Regions from separate parts of the Candidatus Pelagibacter sp. PS_16 genome, predicted to be linked through region 1. Evidence: riboswitches for the same ligand, from Rfam matches in the RefSeq annotation. Region 1 holds a riboswitch; each other region holds the start of a gene.
The links. A riboswitch is a leader RNA that binds a small molecule or an ion and turns the genes downstream of it on or off. The one in region 1 is predicted to bind S-adenosylmethionine.
Positions count from the first base shown of each region.

Region 2: linked by a shared signal. The riboswitch ahead of AC5SL0_RS03185 (O-acetylhomoserine aminocarboxypropyltransferase/cysteine synthase family protein) and the one ahead of AC5SL0_RS03940 (OsmC family protein) in region 1 are both predicted to bind S-adenosylmethionine.
Region 3: linked by a shared signal. The riboswitch ahead of AC5SL0_RS01815 (homocysteine S-methyltransferase family protein) and the one ahead of AC5SL0_RS03940 (OsmC family protein) in region 1 are both predicted to bind S-adenosylmethionine.

Region 1 covers NZ_CM182074.1:732,764-742,682, reverse strand. The annotation lists gene AC5SL0_RS03945 (homocysteine S-methyltransferase family protein) at 1-699, shown strand, start outside; SAM riboswitch class V at 703-767, shown strand; gene AC5SL0_RS03940 (OsmC family protein) at 772-1,323, shown strand; gene AC5SL0_RS03935 (NAD(P)/FAD-dependent oxidoreductase) at 1,441-2,784, shown strand; gene AC5SL0_RS03930 (hypothetical protein) at 2,810-2,995, shown strand; gene AC5SL0_RS03925 (aminotransferase class IV) at 3,088-3,993, shown strand; gene AC5SL0_RS03920 (hypothetical protein) at 4,443-4,799, opposite strand; gene AC5SL0_RS03915 (hypothetical protein) at 4,962-5,549, shown strand; gene AC5SL0_RS03910 (hypothetical protein) at 5,612-6,043, shown strand; gene AC5SL0_RS03905 (hypothetical protein) at 6,049-6,822, shown strand; gene AC5SL0_RS03900 (hypothetical protein) at 6,827-7,177, shown strand; gene hydA (dihydropyrimidinase) at 7,572-8,975, opposite strand; gene AC5SL0_RS03890 (maleate cis-trans isomerase family protein) at 8,982-9,704, opposite strand.
Region 2 covers NZ_CM182074.1:613,824-623,742, reverse strand. The annotation lists gene thiL (thiamine-phosphate kinase) at 1-525, shown strand, start outside; gene AC5SL0_RS03235 (sodium-translocating pyrophosphatase) at 612-2,717, shown strand; gene bamE (outer membrane protein assembly factor BamE domain-containing protein) at 2,725-3,189, opposite strand; gene AC5SL0_RS03225 (ubiquinol-cytochrome C chaperone family protein) at 3,188-3,655, shown strand; gene rpmF (50S ribosomal protein L32) at 3,663-3,845, shown strand; gene plsX (phosphate acyltransferase PlsX) at 3,860-4,861, shown strand; gene AC5SL0_RS03210 (HU family DNA-binding protein) at 4,861-5,163, shown strand; gene AC5SL0_RS03205 (MerR family transcriptional regulator) at 5,153-5,530, shown strand; gene AC5SL0_RS03200 (50S ribosomal protein L33) at 5,532-5,723, shown strand; gene AC5SL0_RS03195 (chorismate mutase) at 5,726-6,016, opposite strand; gene AC5SL0_RS03190 (COX15/CtaA family protein) at 6,059-7,069, shown strand; gene AC5SL0_RS03185 (O-acetylhomoserine aminocarboxypropyltransferase/cysteine synthase family protein) at 7,062-8,390, opposite strand; SAM riboswitch class V at 8,395-8,463, opposite strand; gene rplM (50S ribosomal protein L13) at 8,603-9,064, shown strand; gene rpsI (30S ribosomal protein S9) at 9,066-9,515, shown strand; gene argC (N-acetyl-gamma-glutamyl-phosphate reductase) at 9,550-9,919, shown strand, end outside.
Region 3 covers NZ_CM182074.1:341,372-351,290, reverse strand. The annotation lists gene msrP (protein-methionine-sulfoxide reductase catalytic subunit MsrP) at 1-201, shown strand, start outside; gene msrQ (protein-methionine-sulfoxide reductase heme-binding subunit MsrQ) at 226-795, shown strand; gene AC5SL0_RS01845 (DUF779 domain-containing protein) at 792-1,139, opposite strand; gene adh (aldehyde dehydrogenase) at 1,185-2,735, opposite strand; gene AC5SL0_RS01835 (DUF1244 domain-containing protein) at 3,047-3,292, shown strand; gene AC5SL0_RS01830 (molybdenum cofactor synthesis domain-containing protein) at 3,293-3,793, opposite strand; gene AC5SL0_RS01825 (sulfite exporter TauE/SafE family protein) at 3,812-4,558, shown strand; gene AC5SL0_RS01820 (2OG-Fe(II) oxygenase family protein) at 4,588-5,178, shown strand; SAM riboswitch class V at 5,267-5,330, shown strand; gene AC5SL0_RS01815 (homocysteine S-methyltransferase family protein) at 5,340-6,248, shown strand; gene AC5SL0_RS01810 (DMT family transporter) at 6,241-7,128, opposite strand; gene AC5SL0_RS01805 (YbaK/EbsC family protein) at 7,125-7,604, opposite strand; gene glnA (type I glutamate--ammonia ligase) at 7,751-9,157, shown strand; gene AC5SL0_RS01795 (hypothetical protein) at 9,164-9,334, opposite strand; gene AC5SL0_RS01790 (HesB/IscA family protein) at 9,393-9,725, opposite strand; gene AC5SL0_RS01785 (iron-sulfur cluster assembly protein) at 9,725-9,919, opposite strand, start outside.

The sequences.
Region 1 (9,919 bases):
AAACATAATGATCCACAATCTCAAAAAGAAGTTGAAGGAATGTTTACAGAAATGATTGGTTGGGCCGTTGAAGAAGGTGCTGATATGTTAATTGGTGAAACTTTTTATTATGCTGAAGAAGCTTTTAAAGCTTTAGAAGTTATGAAAAAAACAGGTTTACCAACTGTATTAACCATATCTCCAATGGGTGAAAATAAAATGAGAGATGGAAAATCAGTTGTTGATACCTGTAAAGAGCTAGAGCAATTAGGGGCTGATGTTGTTGGTTTAAATTGTTTTAGAGGACCTGCTACCATGTTTCCTTTTTTAAAAGAAATTAGAAAAGCAGTTAAATGTCATGTTGGAGCTTTACCTATTCCTTATAGAACCAGTGAAGATTACCCAACATTTTTTAATCTACCGGACAGAAGTAATTGTGCATGTCCATCACCTCATGGAAGAACGTTTCCAACAGCATTGGACCCACACTTTTGTAATAGATATGAAATAGGTAAATTTGCAAAAGATGCTTATGAGCTAGGTATTAATTACCTTGGAGTATGTTGTGGAGCAAACCCAATGTTGATTAGGGAAGTTGCTGAGTCAATTGGTTTAACTGTTCCAGCAAGTAAATATCGAGAGAACATGGAAAATCATTTTATGTATGGAAAAAATAAAAGAATTCCAAAACATATGACTGAATATGGAGACAAAGCGTAAATAAATTAAGAAGGGCATTTAACTAAATTGTGCGCCTGACATATGTCGAAGCACTAAAACAGGAGAAAACAAATGAGTAACAATCTAAAAGAAACAATAAGTAATCTACAGAAGGATTTTACAGCCAACCCCAAAAATGCTTTGGTCCAATATGAAAGCAACTCAATTCTTAAAGAAGGACTTCAATCTGTAGTCACTCTTAGAGAGCATAAATTAGTTGTTGATGAACCCAAAAGTTTTGGTGGAAAAGATGAGGGACCCAGCCCAGTAGAGTTAATATTAGCAGCGCTAGCAACGTGTCAGGAGATAACCTATAAAGCATTTGCTACAGCAGCGGGTATTAATATTGAGAGTGTTAGTGTTAAATTAAAAGGTGAATTAGATCTTCAGGGTTTTTTAGCTTTAAATAAAAACACTAGACCTGGCTTTCAATCAATCTCTGGAACTGTTGACATTAAATCTTCATCACCAAAAGCAGAAATAGATAAATTGATTGATACGGTAAATACACATTGTCCGGTATTAGATATTTTATCAAATGGAGTTCCTATTAAATTATTTCAAAAGGTTTCTTCAAACTCTTATAATGAAGAGCACATAGAGCAAAGAGTAAGTGCTGCTTAACTAATTAACTCAAGCCCTATGAAAAATAGGGCTTGAGTCTTTTAAGTTCATTTCAAATCCTAAAAAATTAGAAGTTTGACTAGAATTAAGTATTAATTGCGTGCTAGGGTCTTGTTAATGAAAAATATTTATCATTCTGATATTTATCAATTTAACACCCCAGTTAGTAGTTATTGGGAAGATCATTCAAGCGAAAATTTAAATCTAGATAAACTTAATAAAGATATCAGCTCAGAAATTGTTGTAATAGGTGGAGGGTACACTGGTTTATCTTGTGCAATTAATTTAATAGAAAATCATAATTTAGATGTCATTTTAGTTGAAGCTGGAAAAATAGGTTGGGGGGCTTCATCTCGTAATGCAGGTTTTTGTTGTCTGCCACCAAGTAAGATGTCTTTTAAAAAAATGCAATCTATTTACGGTAATGATGAAACTAAAAAATTCTTTAAAAACTCTGTTGAAGGCTCAAATTATACAAAAGATATTATACAAGGATATAATATTGATTGTGATGTAACGGGAGATAGTAATTACGTAGTCGCCCATCATCCAAATAAGTTTAAAGATATTCAAGAGCAAGCCAAAGCTTACAAAGAAGAGTTTGGCATTGAAACTGAAATTTATTCTAAAGAAGACTTTGATAAAATTGGCCATGGAGGCACAGAGCAATTTGGAGCTTTTTCATATAAACCTGGTTTTGCAATCAATCCTCTTAAGTTTGTTAATGGCATTGCAAAATACGCTTTATCTAAACAATTAAAAATCTTTGAGCACACTAAAGTTGATAAAATTGATAAAGATAAGGGCACTTATATTTTAAGGACGAAAGAAGGATCTATTCGTTCAAAAAAAATAGTCGTTGCAACAAACGGGTTTTATCAAGAAGGCTTAATCCCGGAGATGAATTCAAGAATTTTACCAGTAATTTCAAATATTATTGTCACCAGAGCCTTAACGAAGCAAGAAATTGACCAACATAATTTTAAAACATTTTCCCCAATAGCTAATACTAAAAATCTTTTATATTATTATCGAAAGTTACCTGACAACCGAATTTTATTTGGCACTAGAGGAGATTTAAGTGGCAGTGATCAATCTAATTTAAATATGTCTAAGAAAATGGAAAAATTTTTAAAGGACATTTTTCCTCAATGGAAAGATATTAATATTGATTATAATTGGCGAGGATTAATTGCTTTATCTCAAAAATTAACTCCTTCTATTGGTAAAATTGATAATGAAGAGATTTATTATGGATTTGGTTATAATGGGGTTGGAGTGAGTGCTGCTCCTTGGACTGGAAAACAATTGTCTAAGTTAGTATTATCAAACAGTAAAGAGTTGGATATTTCAAAAATTTATAAAGGATTACCTAAGAAATTTATCTTCCCCCAGTTAAGAACGTTTTATTTTAGATTAGGGGTGTGGTTTTATGCAATTAAAGACAGATTTAATATTTAAGAAAATATATGATAAAAATTAATTTATGAATGTATTTATAATTTTATCAGTATTGGTAATTATTCTAGGAGTTATTTTATTGGTTGCATCTCCAGCTGCGTTATTTACTTTGAATTGGAAAGAAAAGTCAGGAAAAGACAAATTTCTAATGTTCTTATTTTATGGTATTTTGGTTTATATAATAAATATCATTTTTTGGATTATTAAATAACAATATTAACCATTCTCAAGATCTCTTTATCCTTATTTAGTGTTAGCTAATTCCATCACCTAGACACCTGATTTGAATATTGGTAGGGTTGGATGGTGAGTGATATTTTTCCAAAAGGATCGGCATGGATGAACGGTGAATTCATTCAACTTTCTGAAGCTAAAATTCCTATTTTAGATTGGGGTTTTCTAAGATCTGATGCCACATATGATGTTGTCCATGTTTGGAAGGATAGATTTTTTCAATTAGATAAACATATTGATCGTTTTTTTAAATCAACAGAAAAACTGAGAATGCCATGCAGACTTAGTCGTGAAGAAATAAAAAAAATATTAGCAGGCTGTGTTAAAAAAGCTGATCTTGAAGATTCTTATGTTGAAATGATACAAACAAGAGGAATGTCTCCAAACTTTGTTAGAGATCCTCGTAAAGCGACACCACGTTTTATGGCTTTTGCAGTACCCTTTGGTTGGATACTTAAACCAGAAGATTTTGAAAAAGGATTAGATGTATATTTAACTGATATAACAAGAATTCCTCCAAGTTCAGTTGATCCTACTATTAAAAATTATCATTGGATGGATTTAGTCACCGGTATGCTTGATGCTTATGAGAGAGGACATCATACTGCTTTATTAGTAGATGAGGATAATAATATCTCAGAAGGCCCAGGCTTTAATATTTTCTCTGTTGATGAAAATGGAATTAATACCCCAGACCATGGAGTACTAGAAGGAATTACAAGACAAACCGTTATTGATTTAGCAAAAGAATTAAATATTAACGTTAATAAAAAATCTATAACGATTGAAATGTTAAAATCATCTAAAGAATTATTTGCAACTTCAACAGCAGGAGGGGTAATGCCAATAACAAAAGTAAGTGGGGAAAATATTAAACAAGGAACGGTAGGGGATATTACAAGAAAAATTCACAAACTCTATTGGGATAAGCATTCAGATCCTATGTGGAGCACATCTATAAATGACATATTGTAAAAAATGAACATTAAACAAACAGTTATCTTTGTCTTCATTCCATCAACTGGACACCTGATTTAAGGTTTGGTAGGTTTAAATTATGTCTGGACTTGAAATACTATTAGCCATTGAACTTACTTATTTAGCTTACACAATAATTATGGATTTATGATCAAATATATTCTGCCAGCTATAATAATCTTCTTGATCGTATTATTCTGGGAAAAGATTACTGAAATAGTCTTTAAAAAATTTAATATTAGATTGAATTATATTATTGTCAGTGCTGTGTTAATTGCTGTAGCTATAATAGTTTTATTAATCAATATTTAAAATCTACGATCTTTTAGTTGATTAACTCTCATTCCTTCACCTAGACACCTTATTTAGGATTTGGTTAGTGAATAATTAAAGAATAAATATAAATATTTAATAATAAATTATTTTAACAAAATGTTAATTTAACCCTAAACACTATTTAGTGCTGATTTGAAGGTCTGAATCCATTCATTAAACTCTTGTATTGTAAGTTGAGTGGGTTCAATTAATGTAATACGATTATCAGATATACTTTTCTTCCTTATTATTAATTGTTCATTTTCAAGTTCAGTTAAAATAAGGCTTATAGTTTTTCTAGAAGCATTTTTAGATAAAAAAACCATTATAGTTTCTGTTGTGGTGTCTATTTTATTTAAATAGTTGTCCAATATTAAGAGCCATAACTTATAATGTATTGGTCCTTTACGAAATTTATTAATTGAGCGTAAACTTTTTTTTTCATCAAAATCATTTGCAAGAACTGATGCATATGTTTTAATTCTCATAATTTAAATTTAAAGAATTTTAAGTAAAAATAAAATAAAATTCTTAAAGGTAATTCTTTTACATGTATTTATTACATGTAATTATTACATGTAATAGTTTCTCTATTTATTTATTTTATTGTTTATAGGGTAGAAACTTAATTAATTAATTAAAGGAAAAAAATGAAAAAAATACTATTAACTATTATTATTATTTTTGGATTCTCAAACTTAACTTACGCTACTGAAGAAGGTCAATTTAGATTTGGTGTTGAATTAGGTTGGTCTCCAATAGAATTAGAAGCAGATGATACAGCGCAAGCAATAGCTAACGCTTTGGGAGAAACTGTAACAGCAACTTACGATAAAGGAGTTTTTGTTGGAAGGTTATTTGGTGAATATGGTCTTGCTTCGAATATGGCTATTGAGGCAGGTTATTTTAAAACCTCAAGTGCTGATGCTAAATATGCTGCTGCAAGTGGAACGGCATCGGAGTCATATGATGTATCTGGATTTGATATAGCGCTTGCTTTAAAATCTTCTGAAGGATTTTTTGGAAAAGTAGGTATGCATAGTTCGACAGTAGATGGTGCTGCTAATGTTACAATTGGTGGAACAAGTTATGCTGCTACTGGTTCTGCAGATGGTACTGGTCTTTTAATTGGTGCGGGATATGAAGTAGACAATATTAGGTATGCTATTACAAGATACAATGATGTTGGTGGAATAGATACTAGCGTAACTTACTTATCAGTTGGTTTTTTATTTTAATTAACCCTTAATTGGCCTTCTAAATATTAATTTATTATGAAGGCTAATTAAATTAAACCTGCATGAAATCTATTAATACTAAAAAAATAAAGTTTTTAATTATATTACTAATCATTCCAATATTATCATCTTGCTCCGGCACAGGTAGTAAAAACCGACCAACAATAAGCACAACAGGTACTGGAAGTACAACCATCTATTTTACCAGAGAAGGAGGGTTTGTTGCAAGTGGTGTCTTGGCTAAAATTGAAGTCAATGGTTCTGAAATTGCACAACTTGGAGTAAATGAATATACAACTAGTAATGTGACTGGTAATTATAGAATTAAAGTTTCTGGAGCAGGAATAGGTGGATTTGGTATGGGTACTGACTCAACTTCAGGAGTTGCAGATGGAAAAAATTATTTTTATATTATAGGGGTTAAGCAAAGTCTGTTTTCAACAAAATTTACTATTAATGAAACCACAGAGTCAGGATATAAACAATCCCAATAAAAATTATGAAAAAAAATTACATAGTATTATTAAGTGTGCTCTTTTTGAATTTATCTATTTCTAACGTAAAAAGCTTTGAAAATAAAAAAAGTGAAATAGGTGCATATTTTGGAACAAAAATTTATGAAGAAAGGCATCCTGTAGATAATAGTTTTTTTATGTCACAAGATGGTTGGATGATCGGCATTAATACTAATTCAGAAACTTATAGTGACGAAACATACTTTGGGTTTAAAAATAGACTTGGAGTGGGTGAGGTTAATTATACTTCTGCAGGTACAGGCACGATGACAGGTATTCCTGACTATCAATTTGAAACAACTGGTTATTTTGGAATTCCAATGGAAAGATCAAACTCCAGAACAACAATATTTTCGGGTTTGGGTTTTAGGTACTTATTAAATGCTAGTGGTCTAAAACAATCATCAACAGGACACTTGGGTTATGACAGAGAGTCTAGGTATGTATATTTACCAATTGGTGTTAACCACGAAAGTGGCTCATGGGAATTTAGAGGAGAATATTTATATTTTTTATACGGCCAACAAACCAGTAAAATCAGCCAAGTTAGTGCTAATTATAGCGATATAACAAATGATCAAGAAGACGGCTCAGGAATAAAACTTACTGCAAAATATTATTCTGATAAAAATTTTGGTTATGAGCTTTACATGGATTATTGGGATATAGCAGACTCAAAACTTGATGTATCAGGTAATTTTATGGAACCAAGAAATACTACATCAGAAACTGGGCTTAGAGTTTTCTGGCATTATTAATAACATGAAAAAAATTTTAGGAATAGTATTTATAGGTTTGTTGTTAGCTGGATGTACAACTGTTAAACCAACAGGTGGTCTTTATAAAGAAACAACATTAGAATCTGGAAAATCAAAGATTATTATTTTAAGAAAAGGTGGATCTTTAATATCCGCAGATATTCCAACGATTGGAATTTTAGGTCATGGCTCATATTTTTTACCAAGCAAATCTTATATTCAAGCTGATGTAGATCCTGGAAATTATAATATTAATGTATATGAAACAGCAGGTCTTGTATGGAGATTTGAGCCTTTTGATATAGATGTTACTGCAAATAAGAATGAGACCATATATTTAGAACTTATAACTTAGTCTGTAGGTTTAGTGAGTAGAGCAAAATTAGAGACTGTCGAAAAAGCATATGCATTAGATAAATTAAAAATGTTTGAGAGAACTTTATTTTCAGATAGTATTCAATAATCTAAATGCCAACCACAGGCTGAAAAAATTAATTTAAAGACCAATCAGCATTATAAATAAAGAAAAGTAGAGGATATGGTAGGGGCGTTCCATGAACCAAGCTACCCCCACAAAGCAAAAAGCAACTGAAATTATAGACGATTGACTCATAAAAACTAATCCCAATACATCAAAGACTCTGTATCCGATATCAAGTATCATGAAGACTGTGCCCCAGATCCTGGTTTCTATAATTGAAACTCTAATTTTTTAATATGATGAACGAGATAATGACCGAGTATTTTTTCTAGTAAACAAAATCTGAAATTTCAGATTTTAAAAATTTTCCATGGCCCATTTTGCTTAATAATTTTTGGTTATTAACTACAATCGTTCCTCTTGAAATAACAGTATTAGCCAAGGTATTAATTTCTTTACCTTCATAGGGAGTGTAATCAACATTATGGTGTAGATCTTTATTTGTAATCTTCTTTTTGACTTTTGTATTCCATATAACTAGGTCAGCATCAGACCCAACAGCAATAGTTCCTTTTCTAGGATATAGTCCATAAATTTTAGCTGGATTAGTTGAAGTTAACTCAACAAATTTATTTATTGATATTTTATTCTTCAAAACTCCATAAGTAAATAATAGAGGAAGTCTTGTTTCAAGACCTGGAAGTCCGTTAGGAATTTTTCCAAAAGAAGAATTTTTTCCATTCAGCATTTTTCCTTTATTGTCATTAAATTTAAAAGCTGCATGGTCAGAAGAAAAAATTTGAAATGTTCCATTATTCAGTCCTTGCCAAACATGTTGTTGGTCCTCAACTGTTCTTGGTGGTGGGCTACATATATATTTTGCGCCCTCAAAGTCATCCCTGTCCAAATCATCCTTGGTTAGAAATAAGTACTGAGGACAAGTTTCTGCTAAAATTTTAAATCCTCTGCTTTGAGCATTTCTAATAATGTCTATAGTTTCTTTACCAGAAACATGAACAAATAATATTGGTGTATTTACAATTCTAGATAATGAGATGGCTCTATTAGTTGCTTCCGATTCAACGACATCCGGTCTAGATAACGAATGATATTTTGGTGATGTTTTTCCTTTTTCTTCTAATTTTTCTGTTAACCAAGAAATACAATCATCATTTTCAGCATGCACCATCACAACAGCTTTTTCTTTGCCTGCAATTTCTAAAATATTAAGTATATCTTTATCGTTAAGTTTTAAATCTTCATAAGTCATGTAAATTTTAAAATGACTATAGCCATCCTTAATGATTGCTGGAAGTTCTTGACCTAAAACTTTTTTATTAACATCACTAATTATTGTGTGAAATGCATAATCAATATATGATTTATTTTCTGCTCTTTGATGATAATCCTTGATCACCTCTCTTAAGCTTTCACCTTTATATTGACAAGCAAACGGAATTATTGTTGTTGTGCCACCGAAAGCAGCAGATAGTGAGCCTGTTTCAAAATTATCGGCCATTACAGAGCCATCTTTCATTGGTTGATCTATATGACAATGGGCGTCAATACCTCCTGGTAAGACAAAATTATTATTAGCATCAATAATTTTTTGTGACTTATGTTTTGTGTCTTTTTCTAAGAAAGTAATTTTTTCTTTATTAATGCCTATGTCACAAATAAAAATATCTGAAGCTGTAACTACTTGAGCATTTTTTATTATTAAATCAACCATTTAATATTACTGCTTAAATAAACGTCCCCAACCTTTTATTACTTCAGTTTTAATATTACACATTTTTAAACATTTCCATAATGTTATATTAACACTGTCATATATAGGTATGCCTAATTCTTCTTCTAAAGAATGAACTACTTCAGCTCCTCTAAAATTTGTACATAATACAACTATTGCATCAGGTTTAGTTTTGGCAACTTCTCTAATTAATCCTTCAATTAATTCAGGACTATATTCTGAAAATGAAAAATTACCTTTATCATTTAAGTGTTTTTCACCCACACAATTAAAACCACTTTTCTTGTAATTGGAAATTATTTTTTTTTGTATGTCCTCTAAATACGGCGTGACTAAACCAAAATTTTTTATTGAATTCATCTTAAAAATTTCATTCAATGTTAAGACAGTGGTAGTTGCATTTATCCCTGTTGCTTTTTTTATTTCTTTACATAAGTTTTCATCTGACTCGAAACCTAACCATCCAGCTGAAGTTCCATTCCATGCAATCACATCAACTTTAGCATCAGCTAGTAATTTTGCAGATTCAATTATTTTAGAGTAATTAAATTGATTTAATGAGTTAGGGTTTGATGAGATTTCAGTAACCGTAAATCTACTAAAGTGTGCAGTTACATTATCAATAGAATTTAAAATTTTATTAGTAATAGGTTCTAGAACAGTATTTGATGATGGGGTTAGCATGCCTATATATTTTCTATTATTCATTATATAATTTTATCATTAAGCTAAAAATAGATCAATTTATATAAGAACATTTAGTGATGTTCACTCATTATAAAATTATAAAACTACCATAAGTAGAAAAATTGTTTATCCAAGATTCTTATATTTAAGTATGTAAGAATCCAGGCTCATTATTTTTAAAAAAACCTATTATATATCTTCAGGCATTGACTGTTATTTAAAATAACTACATACTA
Region 2 (9,919 bases), 120 kb from region 1:
CTTTATGATGATGTATATGTCTCTGGAAATATAGGAGACAGCTATTTAGGGCTATTAGTTTTAAAAAATAAAATTAAGCTTAATTCAAGGTTAAAAAGATATTTTACTAATCAATATTTTATGCCAAATATTCAATTAAAATTAATTGATCAAATTAAAAAGTTTGCCAATACCTCAATTGATATATCTGATGGACTTATAGCGGACCTTGATAAAATGATTAATAATCAGAAATTATCTTATAAAATTTTTTTAAAAGATATTCCAATTTCAAGTAATCTAAAGAAGATACTTGCTCTTAAAAAACTATCTAAGATTAATTACATTTCTAATGGTGATGATTATCAGGTCTTATTTACAGCTTCTAAAGATAAGATGAGAATCATAAGAAAAATAGCTACTAATTGTAGAGTTAAGCTAACTAAAATTGGCACAATTCAAAGCCATGTTAAAAAATCATCCATTGTAGATGATGAAAATCGGCAAATTACCCTTAAAAATAAAGGTTATTTTCATAAGTTTTGAAAAGTTAAATATTGCCTTTTATTGCTTTTTTTGTATTGTCCGGACTTTAAAGAATAAAATTTAACAACCAAACAACCAAAGGCAAAATGAACTCACTAATAGAAACAATATTATTATTTACCATAGCAGCTGGATCTCTTTCAATCGTTTATGGTTTTTTTACAGGAATGAATATCCTTAACTCAAGTGCAGGAAATGCCAAGATGCAAGAAATAGCATCAGCAATTCAAATTGGTGCTAAGGCTTATTTAGCAAGACAATATAAAACAATTGCCGTGGTTGGAGTTGTTGTTTTAGTCATTATTTTCTTTGTGTTCAGTCCATTAGTTGGTTTAGGTTATTTTATTGGTGCTACATTATCAGGTATAGCCGGTTATGTTGGAATGTTAGTTTCTGTTCAAGCTAATGTTAGAACTGCTGAAGCATCAAGAAAAGGTTTAGCAAGTGGTCTTGCAGTTGCATTTAAATCAGGTGCTGTAACTGGAATGTTAGTTGCTGGATTAGCTTTACTTGCAATCGCAGTTTATTACTATTTTTTATTAAAAGCAGGCATTGATGACAGAGAAGTTATTAATGCATTAGTAGCATTAGGTTTTGGTGCTTCTTTAATATCAATTTTTGCAAGATTAGGTGGTGGAATTTTTACAAAAGGTGCTGATGTTGGTGCTGACTTAGTTGGTAAAGTTGAAGCTGGTATTCCAGAAGATGATCCTAGAAATCCAGCTGTAATTGCTGATAATGTAGGAGATAACGTCGGTGATTGTGCTGGTATGGCAGCAGACTTATTTGAAACTTACGCTGTAACAATTGTTGCAACAATGGTTCTTTCTTCGATATTTTTCTATGGTGATATAAATATGATGATCTATCCTCTAACTATTGGTGGGGCTTGTATTTTAACATCAATCTTAGGAACTTTCTTTGTTAAACTTGGAAAAAGTAAAAATGTTATGAACGCTTTATATAAAGGGTTTGTAGTTTCTGCTGTTTCTTCATTAATAATTTTATACCCTGTTACTGATTATGTAATCGGATTTGTAAGCGAATATACTGTTAATGGTAAAAGTTTTACTGGTATGAGTTTGTATTACTGTGGAATAATTGGTTTAGTTATTACTGGACTATTAATTTGGATTACTGAATACTACACTGGTACTGAATACAGACCAGTAAGAAGTATTGCTAAATCTTCTACAACTGGTCATGGAACAAACGTTATCCAAGGATTAGCTGTTTCTATGGAAGCCACTGCTGTACCAGCTTTAATTATTGTTGCCGGTATATTAGCAACAAATTCAATCGCTGGTCTTTATGGTATCGCTATTTCAGTAACTACAATGCTTGCATTAGCAGGTATGGTTGTTGCTCTTGATGCTTATGGTCCTGTAACAGATAATGCTGGCGGTATTGCTGAAATGGCTAAATTACCAAATAGTGTTAGAAAAACTACTGATGCATTAGATGCAGTAGGTAATACGACTAAAGCTGTTACTAAAGGTTATGCTATAGGTTCAGCAGGTTTAGGTGCTCTAGTATTATTTGCAGCTTATGTTGAGGATATCAAACACTTTTCAGGTGTAGCAGGTTCAAAGCTTGAAGGAATTGTTGTAACTTTTGATTTATCGAATCCTTACGTCGTAGTTGGGTTATTAATTGGTGGAATGCTTCCATATTTATTTGGATCAATGGGTATGCAAGCCGTTGGTAGAGCAGGTGGTGCAGTGGTTGTCGAAGTAAGAAGACAATTTAAAAAATATCCAGGTATCATGAAGGGTAAACAAAAACCTGATTATGCTAAATTAGTAGATTTATTAACTTTAGCTGCAATTAGAGAAATGATTATACCTTCATTATTGCCAGTTCTTTCTCCTATTGTTTTATACTTTGTAATACTAGCTATAGGCGGTCAGGTTGCTGCTTTAGCTGCAGTAGGTGCAATGTTGTTAGGTGTAATTATTACAGGTTTATTTGTAGCTGTTTCAATGACTGCGGGTGGTGGTGCTTGGGATAATGCAAAAAAGTATATTGAAGACGGAAATCACGGTGGAAAAGGTTCTGAAGCACACAAAGCTGCTGTAACTGGTGACACTGTTGGAGACCCGTACAAAGATACTGCTGGTCCTGCTGTAAACCCAATGATTAAGATTACTAATATTGTAGCTTTATTATTGTTAGCTGTAATTGCTGGCTAAGAAAAGATTAATTTCTTTTTCTTTTACCTAAGGGGTCGTTAATTTTCTGTCTCATACTGGATAGAAAGTCGTATACAAATGTGTTTTTCTTGTATTGATTTTCAGTGGTTTGTTCTGCAAATTTCAATTCTTGCATATTAGTGAGATCTAGAAACTCTTTCGTTTCTAGAAGACCCATACTGTTGATTTCTAATAATAGAACATTGTTTACAATAATTCTTTCACTGCCAAATTTTGTAAGAGATGAATTATCTGTTTTTCTTTCAATATAAATCCATAAATCATTGTCAAAAGTACTTTTAGTTGATGGTGAACCTAATAATCTTAAAATATCGTTTTTATTTGACTGATTAACAGTAAGTTTTTCTTGTTTTTTATTTAAAAAATGAACACCGTGGTGTTTTTCAACTTTTTTTAAAGTACAAGCTGAAATAAATAATGATATTATAATAAATACAAATAATTTTCTCATGGATAAAAACTATATAAATATTTACAACAATTTAGTTCAATTAACTAGAAATAAAGATTTGTATAAAGATTTTAAAAACCAAGACACTTTTTCTGATAGATTAATATTCTTTTTACTTCATTTTGCTTTCTTTTTGAAAGTTTATAAGGAAAATAATGATAAAAAAATACTACAAGAGATTTATGATTTTACCTTCAGACAAGTTGAATTAAGCATCAGGGAAATTGGTTATGGTGATCAATCAATTAATAAAAAAATGAAAGATTACCTAAACTTATTCTATGGAATGATCGACAAAATTCACAGTTGGGATGAATTAGATATAGAATCTAGAAACTCTATTTTGGTAAATTTTTTAGATAATTCATCTAATATTGAGTATTTGGTTAATTATTTTGAAAATTATAGGTTAAATTTAAAAAATAATACTTTAAATTCTTATATAAAAGGTGTAGTTAAGCACTAATTTTATTATGGCTGTACCTAAACGAAAACAATCACCGTCAAGAACTGGAATGAGAAGAGCTCAGAATATGAAGTTCAAATCTACCAATATTGTTGAGGATAAGAAATCTGGAGAATACAGATTACCTCATCACTTAGATCTAAAAACAGGCATATATAGAGGTAGACAAGTTTTAGATCCTAAGGAATAAAAGTCCAAAATTAAATGAGCAAAATAATAAAAATTGCAGTTGATGCAATGGGTGGAGATAATTCTCCAAAAAAAGTTATTGATGGAATTAATCATCATTATAAAAGTAACGCTAATACTTTTTATCAAATTTTTGGTGATAAGGAAAAAATCCAAAACTATATCAATCAATTACCCACATCTTCTTTTGAAATAATTCATACTAAAGATCTGGTTAAAGGAACTGATAGTCCTTTAGAGGGAGCTAAAAGAGGAAAAAATACTAGTATGTGGTTAGCCATACAAAGTGTTAAAGAAAAAAAATCTGACATAGTTATTTCTGCCGGTAACACTGGAGCATTACTTGTTATTTCAAAACTTAATCTAAAGATGATTGAAAACATTGATAAACCAGCTCTTTCTGCTTTATGGCCAAATAAAAAGAATATGAGTGTAGTGTTAGATTTAGGAGCTAATATCGAATGTAGTCCAAAAAATTTAATTGATTTTTCTATAATGGGATCTTCGTTATTTAAATCGTTATATCCTGATGATACCGCTAAAGTTGCTTTATTAAATATAGGGTCTGAAGAAATTAAAGGTAATGAGACCATCAAAGAAACTTACCAACAATTAAATCAAAGAAATAACACTGACTTTGAGTTTATGGGTTATATAGAAGGTAATCAGTTAATGAATGGCGATGTAAATGTTATCGTTGCAGATGGATTTACTGGGAATATTGCTTTGAAGACAGCCGAAGGTACTGCAAATTTTATTACCAGTGAATTAAAGAAAGCCATGACAGGTAATATTATTGGTAAAATTTCATCTTTACTAAATATTTCAAATTTAAAAAAATTTAAAGAAAGATTAGATCCAAGACTTTATAATGGTGCAATTTTCATAGGTTTAGATTCTCCTGTTATTAAAAGCCATGGTGGAACAGATTATATAGGTTTTTCAAACTCATTAAGTGTTTGTACTAGAATTGTCACTGGAAATTTAATAGAAAAGATAAGAAACAACATAAGTTAATGAAAAGAACTAACTTAACAAAAAAAGATCTTATAAATTCAATTTATATGCAAATTGGTTTTTCAAAAAATATATCTGAAAATTTAATTGACGATTTTCTAATTACAATAGTAGACAATTTAAAAATAGAAAAAAAATTAAAGCTCTCTAAATTTGGTACTTTTTCTATAAGAGCAAAAAAAAGTAGAATTGGACGAAATCCCAAAACAAAAGAACAAACAACTATATCTAATAGAGATGTTGTTTTATTTAAAGCTTCTAAGGAATTTAAAGATTTGGTAAATTCTAAGAATGATTCATAAAAATAGTGATGCTTATAAGTCAATAGGTGAGGTTGCTAAAATTCTTGGTCTTGTAAACAAAAAAAAAGGAACCTTGAATACTCATACTATTCGATTTTGGGAGAAGGAATTTAAGCAAATTAAGCCAAAAATTTTAAATGGTAATAGAAGATATTATAATAATGATACTATTGAGGTTTTAAAAAAAGTTAAATATCTACTCAAAGATCAAGGAATGACAATTATTGGTGTTAAAAAAGTTCTTAATTCTGATAAATCATTAAAACTTGACGAATTACCAAATAATTCTATAAATGCTGATTATAATTTAAAAAATAAACTTAAGAAGATTTCTGATTTAATAAAAAAAATAAAAAGTTTAAAATAAAATGGCAAAAAAAACGCACGTTAAAGTTAGATTAGTACCAGAGGCTAAACCTGATAGTCCTTTTTTTTATTATGTTAAAAAACCTGCGGGTGGTGAAAAAGCTAAAGTTAAATTGTCTGCAAAGAAATATAACCCTTCTACAAGAAAACATGAAATGTTTGTGGAAAAAAAATTACCTCCACACAGTAAATAGTACTATTTTTTTCTAAAATTTCTTTTTTCGTAATCAATAAAAGACCAAATCATATTTTTCCAAATTCTATTAGTGATTTTTGGGTCAATATTAGTTTGTATTGATTTTTTTTTAATTTTTTTAAGTATAAAATTGATCCTTTTTTGATCAATTATTTCTTTTTTATGGATTTTTACTTTTAGCACTTCATTGACTAATGAAGATCTTTTTTTGATTAATTTAAGTAAATCATTATCAAGTTTATCAAGCTTAATTCTAATCTGATTTAGTTTTTTTTTATTTGTAGGCGACATTTATTCAATTGGTTATTAAGATAATTATTATAAGTATAATTTATGTTTGTAAATAGCGACAACTATATAAAATATTTAAAATTGTGGTTAATAACTTTATTTTCATTAATTGTTCTTATGGTAGCTGTCGGTGGTCTTACTAGACTAACAGACTCTGGTTTATCAATCACAGCTTGGGAGCTTTTTACTGGAATACTCCCACCTATGAATATTAATGAGTGGAATTTTTATTTCACAGAATACAAAAAAATTCCTGAATATAAAAATATTAACTACGGCATGTCCTTAGATGAATTTAAAGTGATTTTTTATTGGGAGTATGCTCATAGATTGTTAGCAAGATTTGTAGGTTTGTTTACTTTAGTGCCTTTGCTTTTCTTTACTCTCTATTTTAAAAAAACTCTGCATTATTCTAATAAATATTATTGGATTTTTTTCCTTGTGTGTCTTCAGGGGTTCATCGGTTGGTATATGGTATCTAGTGGATTAATTGAAAATAATGACGTTAGTCACTTTAGACTTAGCATTCATTTATCTTTGGCTTTATTTATTTTATGTTTAATTTTTTGGTATATTTTAGATATTCATAAAATTAAAAAATTTGAAAATAAAATTCCAAATTTATTTTTATTATTCATACTTAAATTGATAGTTTTGCAGATTGTATTGGGTGCTTTCTTATCAGGTTTAGATGGTGGTCTCATCTATAATTCATGGCCTGATATGAATGGTAGTTTTTTTCCAAATGATGTTAGTTATGGTGATTTAATTACTACTCAATTATTTAACAACCCATCAATTATTCAATTTTTGCATAGATCAACTGCATATTTGCTTCTTTTTTTTATAATCATTTTAAATTTTATCTATTTTAAAAAACAATATGATTTTAAATATGTATTATTTTTTGATGTTGCTATCTTGTTTCAAATTTTTTTAGGAATTATAACTTTGATTTCTGGTGTAGAGATTACATATGCTTCACTACACCAGCTAGGTTCAATATTAGTTTTGAGTTCTTATTTTTTGATATTATATAAAAACTCTAACTAACTGCTTTCAAATTCCCTTTAGAAGATTTATTTAAAGCTTGGTCTAAATCCTCAATAATGTCATCTATATGCTCAATACCAATACATAATCTTACGTATCCAGGAGTTACACCTGAGGCTAACAATTCTTTTTCTGTTAACTGACTATGAGTTGTTGTTGCAGGATGAATTGCTAAACTTCTTGCATCCCCAATATTTGCAACATGATAAAACATTTTTAAAGACTCGATAAATCTCTTACCTGCTTCAATACCACCTTTGAGCTCGATACCAACTAAACCACCATTTCCTTCATTAAGGTATTTTTTAGCACGATCAGCAATTTTACCTTCATGTTCTGTTGGATAGATTACTCTTGTTACTTCTTTATTTTTCTTTAAATAGTCAACAACTTTTGATGCATTTGAGCAGTGTTGTTTCATTCTGAGAGCAACTGTTTCGAGCCCTTGAATAATTCCAAATGCATTGTCAGGTGATAGGGCAGAACCAAGATCTCTTAGTAATGTAACCCGCGCTCTTACTGCAAAAGAAACATTAGCCCCAGTTAATTCTGGAACCACTTTTCCCCATATAGCTCCACCGTAACTTGCGTCAGGTTCGTTAAATAAAGGTTGCCTTTTGGGATCAGCTGTCCAATCAAAATTACCTCCATCAACCAAAGCTCCACCTACAACCGTACCGTGACCACCTATATATTTTGTTAGTGAATAAACTACTACAGCAGCACCATGTTCTAAAGGTTTGCAAATTACAGGAGCAGCTGTGTTGTCCATTATTAATGGTATATTGTATTTTTTACCAATATCAGAAACTTCTTTAATTGGAAAAACTCTCAAATAAGGATTTGGTAAAGTCTCACCATAAAAAGCTCTAGTTTTATCATCAACAGCTTTTTCAAAGTTTTTTGGGTCAGAAGGGTCTGCATATCTAACTTCAATACCAAGTTTACTTAATGTATGCGTGAATAACGAAATAGTACCTCCATATAAATCCGTAGAGCTGACTATATTATCTCCGGCTTGTGCAACGTTTAAAATTGCAAAAGTTGATGCGGTTTGTCCAGATGCTACTGTTAAACAGGCTAATCCTCCTTCTAATGAAGCAACTCTTTTTTCAAGAGCATCATTTGTTGGATTCATTATTCTTGTATAAATATTTCCAAATTCCTTAAGAGCAAACAAATTTGCAGCATGTTCAGTACTATCAAATTGATACGATGTTGTTCTATAAATTGGAACTGCTACTGCTTTGGTTGTTGGATCACTTCTATAATCACCACCATGTATAGCTATAGTCTCAGGGTTTTGTCTTTTTGTACTCATCTTAATACTCCTTTTTTAGTACTTTTGCTTTATGCAAGGCGTACAATACAGTTCAAATGCGCCTACCGATAATGTGGTTAAAAAATCCTTTTTAGCAATAACTAGCCTGCAATAGGAACAAATCGGCTATATAAAAATATCATTTAAGCAAGATATTGCAAGAGAAATATAAAATTGACATTATATCTAATAATAGTATTAATCCTCGCACTATGACAAAATTTCTAAAAAGTGGTGATTTAAACAGTAACTGGTTTGAGATAGACGCTAAAAATGCTGTAGTTGGCAGATTAGCTTCTATTATTGCTTTGATTGTTAGAGGAAAAAACAAAACAACTTTTACACCTCATATGGATGATGGTGATTTTGTTGTTGTTAAAAATGTTGAACAAGCAAAGTTCACAGGAAAAAAATTTAAAGATAAAAAATATTATAGACATACTGGTCACCCAGGTGGAATTAAAGAAATTACTCCTGAAAAGTTATTAGAAAAAAATAAACCTGGTGAGACATTAAAATTAGCTATTAAAAGAATGTTACCTGGGGGAGTTCTAGGAAGAAAACAGTTAACTAAAGTAAAAATTTATGCTGGTGAAGAACACCCTCATGCAGCACAAAACCCAAAACTTTTAGACCTAGGTAAATTAAACAGTAAAAATTTAATAAGAAATTAATATGGTAACAGCAGCTACACCAAATAAAGTATCTACAAAAAAACCTAAAATTAAATTAGATTTTAAAGATAGTAAATACGCAACTGGTAGAAGAAAAAAATCTATTGCAAAAATTTGGGTGAAAAAAGGTACAGGTAAAATTTACGTTAATGGCAGAACTATGGATGAGTATTTCACTAGCGGAAGTCACAAAATGCAAATCACAAGACCATTTGAGATTATAAACCAAGCAACTGATTATGATGTAAGATGTAGCGTAGCAGGTGGTGGTCACACAGGTCAAGCTGGTGCAATGGTTCATGGTATTGCTAAAGCATTAATCTTATTTGATTCAGAGAATAGAGCAGTACTTAAGACAGAAAAGCTTAATACTAGAGACTCTAGATCAGTTGAAAGAAAAAAACCTGGTCGTAGAAAAGCAAGACGAAGCTTCCAATTCTCGAAAAGATAATTCTTTTTTAACTCTAAACTGTTATAATAAAAAAATGCCTAAGCTTAATGTTTTAGTTGCTGGATCAACAGGTTATATTGGTGTTCAATTAATTAAATTATTAGTTAAACACAGCAATGTTAATATTAAATATCTTTGTGGTAATACGTCTGTTGGAAAAAATATTTCTAGTTATGAAAAATCATTAAGTTCAAAAAAATTACCTAAAATTATTAGATACAATAAAGAACTTTTAAAAAACATAGACCTTGTTTTTACAGCTCTACCTAATGGTGAAGCACAAGATATTTCAAATGATTTATTAAAATACAATATATTAATTGATTTAGCTGCAGATTTTAGACTTAATAAAGCATCAGAATATCTAAAATGGTACAAACAAAAACACAGATCTGTTAAAAATA
Region 3 (9,919 bases), 390 kb from region 1:
TGGATGAGATCGTCCCCAAGAGAATATGGATTTTATTCAAATGTTAACCCAAATGTTTCTCATCCAAGATGGTCACAAGCAACAGAACGTGTCATAGGTGAAGGTATTTTAGCTCCTAGGATTGAGACTGAAATGTTTAATGGGTATGGTGATGAAGTTGCACATTTATATTCAGGTATGGATTTAAAGAAAAACTTTTAGATACATAAATTTGTTTTATAAAACATGCAGAAATATATAAAAATACCAATTTTCTTTTTTTGTTTACTGCCAATATTAATCATTGTTTATCAAATTATTTTTAATCAATTAGGTCCAGAACCTGTGAAAAAAATAACACATGTAACTGGTGAGTGGACACTTCGTTTTATCATAATAACTCTTGCAATGACTCCTTTACAAAAATTTACTGAATTAAATTTTTGGATTAGCTATAGGAGAATGTTTGGGTTGTTTGTTTTTTTTTATGCATCAGCACACATGATGACATATGTTGGCATAGATTATCGTTTTGATTGGTCTAGTATTGGAGATGATATTATAAAAAAAAAATTTATATTTGCTGGATTTTTAGCTTGGCTTTTATTAGTGCCACTTGCTCTTACTTCATCTAAACGAATGATAAGGTTGTTGAGAGATAAATGGAAAAAACTACACAAGCTTGTTTATATAATTTCTTTATTAGGAATTATTCACTACTTATGGTTAGTTAAAGTAGTTACAGTTGAACCCTTAATCTATCTTATTATTATAGTAATTTTACTTACACTAAGAGTTAAAATGAAATTTAATTAATTAATTGATTTTTTTTCAGGAACGCAAATCTCAGATCTTGTTAAAAATCTTCTGCCAGTTCCATTGTCTAAAGAAAACATTCCACCCATACCTTGAATGCAATCAATAATTAAATCTGTATTTTTCCATGCTTCATGTTGAGTTTCACTTATGTAAAAAGGAATACCACCAATTTTTCCAACTAAAACATCGTCATCACTTACTAAAAATTCTTTAACAGGGTAACACATTGGAGCACTTCCATCACAACATCCACCAGATTGATGAAAGAGTAATTCTTTACCATGATCTTTCTTTAGATCTTCAATTAGTTCTAAAGCTGAAGGGGTTGCGGAAACTTTCATAGTTATATGGCCTGTAGTTTAATACAGGCCATTATAATATATCTGTTAAAAGAAGCCTAATTTTTTCTCACTGTACGACACGTGTAAGTTTTTCACCTGTCTATAATGATTAAGCATCATTTTATGTGTTTCTCTACCGATTCCAGATTGTTTGTATCCTCCAAAAGCAGCATGAGCTGGATAAGCATGGTAACAGTTAGTCCAAACTCTACCAGCCTGGATTCCTCTTCCCATTCTATAAGCAATATTCCCATTTCTAGTCCAAACACCTGCTCCTAAACCATAAAGAGTATCATTAGCTATTTCTAATGCATGAGCTTCATCTTTAAATTTAGTAACAGATACAACTGGTCCAAAAATTTCTTCTTGGAAAACTCTCATAGAGTTATTACCTTCAAAAATAGTAGGCTGGATATAATTTCCTTTTTCCAAACCACTGTTTAAGTTAGCAACTTCACCACCACATAGAACTTTGGCACCTTCTTTCTTACCTAAATCTAAGTAAGATTTTATTTTTTCCATTTGTTCTAATGATACTTGAGCACCAATCATAGTTTCCATTTTTAGAGGATTGTCCTGCTTGACTGCTTTCGTTCTAGCAACTGCTCTTTCCATAAATTTATCATAGATAGATTCTTGGATTAATACTCTACTAGGACAAGTACAAACTTCACCCTGATTAAGAGTAAACATTGCAAAACCTTCAAGACATTTATCAAAGAAATCATCATCTTGATCCATAACATCTTCAAAGAAAACATTTGGAGATTTTCCACCTAATTCTAAAGTTATTGGAATTAAGTTTTGTGATGCATATTGCATGATTAAACGTCCAGTTGTAGTCTCACCTGTAAAAGCAATCTTTCTAATTCTTTTAGAAGAAGCTAATGGTTTACCTGCTTCAAGACCAAAACCACTTACAACATTAACAACTCCTGGAGGCAATAAGTCTCCAATAAGTTCCATTAATAGTAAGATTGATGCTGGTGTTTGTTCAGCTGGTTTTAAAACTACACAGTTACCTGCAGCAAGTGCTGGTGCAAGTTTCCATGTTGCCATTAATAATGGAAAGTTCCATGGTATAATCTGTCCAACTACACCAAGTGGTTCAGGTATATGATAAGAATATTCACTATTACTTATCTCTGAAACCGAACCTTCTTCTGCTCTGATTACTCCAGCAAAATATCTCCAATGATCAACAACTAATGGTAAGTCAGCTGCCATACACTCTCTAATTGGTTTTCCATTATCTAAACATTCAGCAGTAGCTAATAGTTCAAGATTTTTTTCAATAACATCAGCTATTTTAAGTAGTATGTTAGATCTTTCAGTTATTGATGTAACTCCCCAAGTAGGAAAGGCAGCGTGTGCAGCATCTAATGCAGCCTCAACATCTTTTGCATCTGATCTTGGAACGGAACATATAACATCATTATTAATTGGACTTACGTTATCAAAATATTTTCCTGATTTTGGTTTAACGAATTTTCCTCCTATAAAATTTCCATATTGTTCTTTAAATGGAAATTTAACTTTTAAGTGAGACGTATCTAGTAATGGAGATCGTCCACCTTTTACTGTTTCTGTGCTCATTTTTACCCTCTCTCTTTTATTAATATTCTTAAGCTTATTTTTTTTTATTGGCTTAAGTAACTTCTCTTTAGCCACACCTTTTTTCTTTTTAACTTTTTTAGTATTTTTAGGTGATTGCTTGACCAAGTTTTTCTTAATTTTTTTTTTGGTCTTACGTTTAGATTTTTTGGCTGTTTTTTTCTTTTTTGTAGCCATTACTTAACTAAACAAAAATTGATCTAAAGATCCATTAATTATATTATTATTTTCTACTTAAGATTGAATATAGCCTACATCTTGTGCTTAATTGAAATGTGTCTAATAATTTAGTTATGGATAATGATATAAAAAAAGAATTACAGTCTGCTACATTTGAAAGATTGCTCAAACATCTAGATGAACGAAAAGATGTTCAAAATATAGATATTATGAACCTTGCTGGCTTTTGCAGAAACTGTTTATCAAAATGGTATCGAGAAGAAGCAGAGAAAAAAGGTATTGAAATTTCAGACTTAGATGCACGTGAGCATGTTTATGGTATGCCTTATTCTGAGTGGAAAGAAAAATATCAAAAATAATTATTTTTCTTTAAGCCTTGGAAAAAGTTCTACAAAATTACAAGGTTTATGATTTATATCTAACTGATGTTTTAAAATTCCATCCCAGGCATCCGTTACTCCCCCTGAAGAACCTGGCAAAGCAAATACATATTTGCCATTAGCTAGTACTGCACAAGCTCTAGATTGAATGGCAGATGTACCAACTGTTTTTAAACTTATTGTTCTAAACACCTCTCCAAATCCTGGAATATGCTTGTCAGCTATCTCGTTTACTGCCTCTGGTGTAATATCTCGACCTGTAAGCCCAGTGCCCCCTGTTGTAATTACAACATCTATTTCTGATTGATTAATCCAATCTTTAAGGATTTTAATGATGTCATCTTTGTTATCTTTACAAATTTTTCTATCTATTAATTTATGTTTAGCCTTTTCTATTTTTTTTACTAAGATCGCACCGGACTTATCGTTCTCAAAAGTTCTGGTGTCCGTAACAGTTAAAAGTGCTATATTTACAATCATAAATTTAAAATAATTATTATGATTATATTATCATTTTTATTTCTTCTAACAGCAACTTTATATTCAAGTGTTGGCTTTGGTGGTGGCTCTACCTATCTAGCCCTTCTATTAATTTGGGATATTCCTTACTTGATCTTTCCTGTAATTGCTCTCTTTTGTAATATTATTGTCGTATCAGGAAATTGTATAAATTATATTAAAGCTGGAAATATCAATTTTAAGATCCTTACCCCATATTTGATATCATCTGTGCCACTTGCATTCATAGGGGGATCTTTATCAGTAGATAAAGAAATTTTTGAAATTTTACTTTTTTTAGTCTTAGCGCTAGCAGGAGCTCTACTTCTCATCAAATTTCAATCTTTTGATCAAAAAATTGAAATTTATAACAAGATACCAAAAATATTATCGCTATTCATTGGTGCATCTATTGGATTTGTGTCTGGTGTAGTTGGAATTGGTGGTGGAATTTTCTTAAGCCCTATATTGTTATTAATTAGAGTAGATAAAGCAAAAAACATTGCAACAGCAGCATCATTATTCATACTGATTAATTCTTTATCAGGACTTGCTGGCCAATTTACAAAGGCATCAACAATAAATGGAATTTATGATTATTGGCCATTATTTCTATTTGTTTTAATAGGCGGCCAGCTTGGAAACTATTTAAATCTTAAAATTTTTCCTGCAAGAATATTAGCTCTAGTGACATCGGGACTTGTCATATTTGTCGCTATTCGAATGGGACTGAAGTTGTTTGCATAACAGAAGTATTAAATTATTATAGAAAGGTTATGAAAACATTTAGAGCATTTGGACCCACTATAGGAAAAACAAAGTTATCCAAAAAAATTATTACTATATTAAATAATCACATTGATAAGTCTCAATTATCTAAAAAAAATGATTATAGCCCTAAACTTGCAAGTCAAATTAAGAATGAAATTAAGATACCTAAAACTTTAATTAATAAGAGTTTGTCTAAAGAATTAATAAAAAATATTAAAGTTTACCTTGATAAGTCAGGTATTAAAAAAATTAAAGAAATTAAGATAATAAATCTATGGGTGGTTAGGCAATTAAAAAATGAATATAATCCAATTCATTATCATGAAGGACAACTGTCAGGTGTTGGCTATCTTAAAATCCCAAAAGATATGAATCAAAATAAATTAGTTAAGAATAAAAAGATTAAAACTAATGGAACAATTGATTTTATTAATGGTCAAAAAAACTTTTTAAGTAAAAGTATCTATAATTTAAACCCTAAATTAGGAGATCTATTGATTTTTCCAAATTATTTAATGCACACAGCTTATCCATTTAACGTTGATGGTGAGAGAAGATCCTTTTCATTCAATGCTAAAATATTATTCAAGAAGTGATTTACTAATCAGTCTAATAGATATATAAATAGTTAACCGATTTGATCCATATTGCAGGTACTAACTGCTAAAAAGGAAATCATTATATAATTGGTAAAGGTAGTTGAACTGTATTGTGCACCTGGCATAAAGCCAAAGCACTAAAAAAGTAAGGAATAAAAATGGATATCAATTTTTTTAAAACAACACGAATTTTAGATGGTGGTATGGGACAAGAATTGTTGGCTCGTGGTATGAAGCCAAACGGCACATTGTGGAGTGCAAATGCTGTTTTAAAAGAAGAATACCATCAACTCTTACTAGACACACATTTAGACTTTATTAAAGCGGGTGCTGAAGTTATTGTTACAGCAACCTTTACTACTAGACGAATAAGATTACGTGATAATAAAATTGAAGATAAGTTTGAATACTTAAACAAAAAAGCTGGTGAAATAGCTCAGAAAGCTAAAGAACAACATCCTAAGGTGTTAATTGCAGGCGGTCTTCCACCTCAATATTTAACATACGAAGAAGATACAAGACCAGATGACGAAATTAAGCAAAACTTTTATGATCAAGCAAAATTATTAGATCCTTATATTGATTTTTTTTACTTAGATGTTTTGTCTAGTGTAAAAGAGTTTAAATTAGCAATTGAAGCAATTGAAGAATTTAATAAGCCATACTTAATAGGTGCTCACATTTCTGAGGGAATAAATCTTCCAAGTGGAGAAAAAATATCAGATATTATTAACAATATTAATCATAATAATTTACTAGGATTAATTTTATCCTGTGTTTCTCCTGAAAACTTTTATGAAAATTTAGAAGAAGTAAAAAATTTAGGTGTTCCATTTGGATTTAAGCTTAATGCTTTTGTGACAACTAATCCTAAAGATGGTTATACTAATAGTTATAATGTCAGTAAAACTGGTAACCCAAATGAATTTTTGGGTCAAAGAAAAGATTTAACACCTGAATTGATGGCAAATTTTGTTAAAAAATTTAAAAATGCTGGTGCTACTATTTTAGGTGGATGTTGCGAAACGAGACCTTCTCATATTAAAGAAATGGTTCAGTTTAAGTAGTCTTTTTTTGATCTGCTTTTTTAACAAAGTAAATTCCAACAACGACTGCTAATAAAGATAATAAAATTTTAGATGTTATTATTTCTTTTAAAAAAATATAACTCAATATAGTACCGAATATTGGAATTAAGTAAGAGACTTGTGATTGAAATATAAGACCATTATCTTTTAGAATTTTAAATCTTAGCAACCAAGCAACACCTGTTGAAACCATTCCTAGATAAACTACTGATATTGTAGACTCAACGCTTGGAACCGAGTTCCATGGTTTTTCAATAAAATAAACAAATGGTATTAAGATTAGGACAGCCCAAATTAATATAGAGCCTGTTACATTTTCATTCTTTTTCTTACTAATTTTAAGAGTTAAAACTCCTCCAATAACATAACAAGTTGACCCAAGTAATATTAATAACGCAGAAATAAAATTACTATCATTTATTAATAGATTATCTGAAAACAAATAAATAATTCCTGAAAAACCAATTAGTATTCCAAAAGTTTTAACTAAATTGAACTTTTCATTTTTTGTATAAAAGTGACCCAATATTGTTGAACTCAAGGGTGTTGTTGACATTAAGATTGCTGCCAAATTACTTTGTACAGATTTCACACCATAAGCTATTAAGAAAAAAGGTAATACTAAATTGACAAAACCTATTATAGCAAACCAATACCAATCTTTGGAAAATGCTTCTATCTTAATTTTTTTATAAAAGCATAATAATAATACTGGAATTGCTCCAAAAAAAACTCTCAAGAATGCAATTGTAATTGGTCCAAAAGATTCTGTTGCAATTTTGATATTAAAAAAAGCTGATGCCCATATTAAAGCTAAAACTACTAATAATGTATAATCAATTAACCTAGGTTGTCTCATTCAATTATATCTTCAACATTTCCATTCGTAATTTTTTGAATATCGTTATAGTTTATTTTAAATACACAGTTTGGATGTCCTGCTGCTGCAAACAATTCATTAAACCTTTCTAAAGAATTGTCTATTATAATTTCAATTCTCTCTAAATGCCCAACAGGTGAGACACCCCCTATTGTATAGCCCGTTTGTGTCTTAACTTCTTCTGGTGATGCCATTGAAATGTCTTTTTTATCTTTAATTTTTTTTAATTTATTTAATGAACACCTCTTATCACCTGCCACTAAACATAGTATGAAGCCATTTTCTGATCTAAATAATAAGCTTTTGACAATTGCACCTACATCACAAGCTAAAGCTGTTGCTGCATCCAGTGCTGTTCTTGCTGAATTTTCTAAAACTATTACCTCTAAGGATTGGTCAAAGTTTTTAAGAATTTTTTCAGCTCTTTTAACAGGTTCTTTATCTAATAAGCTCATATTTCAACTAATAATTGATTGATAATTTAACAAATAATGTTGTAATTCATATGTAAAAAACGCATAGGTGATATTTATTATTCAAGCAATATTATTAAAGAAACATTTGTTATTAATCGACTACAAAATTTAAAAAAGGAGAAACTATGACTGCTGCCAATGTTCTAAAATTCATAAAGGAAAAAGAAGTTGAATTTGTTGATTTAAGATTTACTGACCCTCGAGGAAAACTTCAACATTTAACAATGGATCAAACTATCGTTGATGAAGAAATGTTAAATGAAGGTGTATTTTTTGATGGTTCATCTATTGCCGGTTGGAAGGCAATTAACGAGTCTGACATGATTTTAATACCTGATACTTCTAGAATGATTATGGACCCTTTTACATCTCATAATACTCTAATCCTTTTTTGTGATATTCTAGATGCTGTCAAAAGATCTCCTTATGAAAGAGACCCAAGAGGAACAGCTAAAAAGGCAGAAGCATATTTAAAGAAATCTGGCATTGGTGATAAAGCTTTTTTTGGTCCTGAACCTGAATTTTTTGTTTTTGATGATGTTAGAATTAATAATGATCCAAACAACACTGGTTTTAAAATAGATAGTAAAGAAGGTCCTTATAATTCTGGAACAGAGTATGCAAATGGAAATATGGGTCATAGACCTCCAGTAAAAGGTGGTTACTTTCCAGTCCCTCCAGTTGATAGTGAACAAGATATGAGAAGTGAATACTTAAAAAGTTTAAAAGAAGTAGGTATTAAAGTTGAAAAACATCACCATGAAGTAGCACCAAGTCAACATGAACTTGGTATGTACTTTGGAACTCTTGTTGATCAAGCTGATAATGTTCAATTATATAAATATGTAGTTCAAATGGTTACACATTCATTTGGAAAAACAGCAACTTTTATGCCAAAGCCGATTGCAGGAGATAACGGTTCAGGTATGCACATTCATCAATCAATTTGGAAAGACGACAAACCAGTTTTTTCTGGTGATGCTTATGCAGGGTTATCTGAAACAGCACTTCACTATATTGGTGGAATTTTAAAACATGCAAAAGCAATTAATGCTTTTTCAAATGCTACAACAAATAGTTATAAAAGATTAATTCCAGGTTTTGAAGCCCCTGTTCTGCTTGCTTACTCTGCAAGAAATAGATCTGCTTCATGTCGTATACCAATTTCATTAAGTAAAAATGGTGCAAGATGTGAAATAAGATTTCCTGATGCTTCAGGAAATCCATATTTAACTTTTGCTGCTATGCTTATGGCTGGTTTAGACGGAATTAAAAATAAAATACATCCAGGTGAATCTTTTGATAAAGATCTTTATGAATTACCTCCAGAAGAAGTTAAAAACATTCCAACTGTTTGTGGATCCTTAAGAGAAGCAATGGAAAGTTTAGATAAAGATAGAGAATTTTTAACTGAAGGTGGTGTATTTACTGATGATCAAATTGATGCTTACATTGCATTAAAATTTGAAGAGATACATAGATTTGAACACGCACCTCATCCTGTAGAGTTTGAGATGTATTACAGCAGCTAAAACTAATTACTGTCTAGTTGTTGCGATTGTATCTTTGTTAATTCCTTTTTTAACAACGTAATCCTGAGTGCCATTAGCACCAGTGTTTACTTCTTTTCTAAGAGTCTTGAAAAAAGTTCTTTCTTTCAGTGACTTTTCTAGAGATTTAACAAGATTTTTAAATTCAAATTTATTCATAACTATTTAATACCATAGATATGTGATATTTGCAATACTGATATGCGTTTAGGTAATGTTATACTTTAAATGACTCGCCACAACCACAACGTTCAGATTCATTGGGGTTATTGAATACGAATGATGATGAAAATTCTTCTTTTTTATAGTCCATTTCAGTGCCTAATAAGTACATAACAGCTGCAGCATCAACAAAAACCTTAACACCCTTATCTTCAATTATTTCATCTGAAGGATTTATTTCTTTTGCATATTCCATTACATAAGACATGCCAGCACAACCACCAGATTTAACTGCAACTCTAACACCAATTGAATTCGACTCAACTCCAGACATAATTTCTTTAATACGACTTGCAGCATTATCACTTAATTTAATGATAGGGTTCATTATAGATTTAACTCCAATTTAGCAGCTTCAGACATCATTGATTTTTCCCAAGGTGGTTCAAAAACTAAATCTAGATCAACCTCTTCAATGCCTTCTACTTGAATTGCACTATCCTTAACTTCCTGAGGTAAACTTTCTGCAACAGGACAATTTGGTGTAGTCAAGGTCATTATAATTTTAGCTTTAGACTCGTT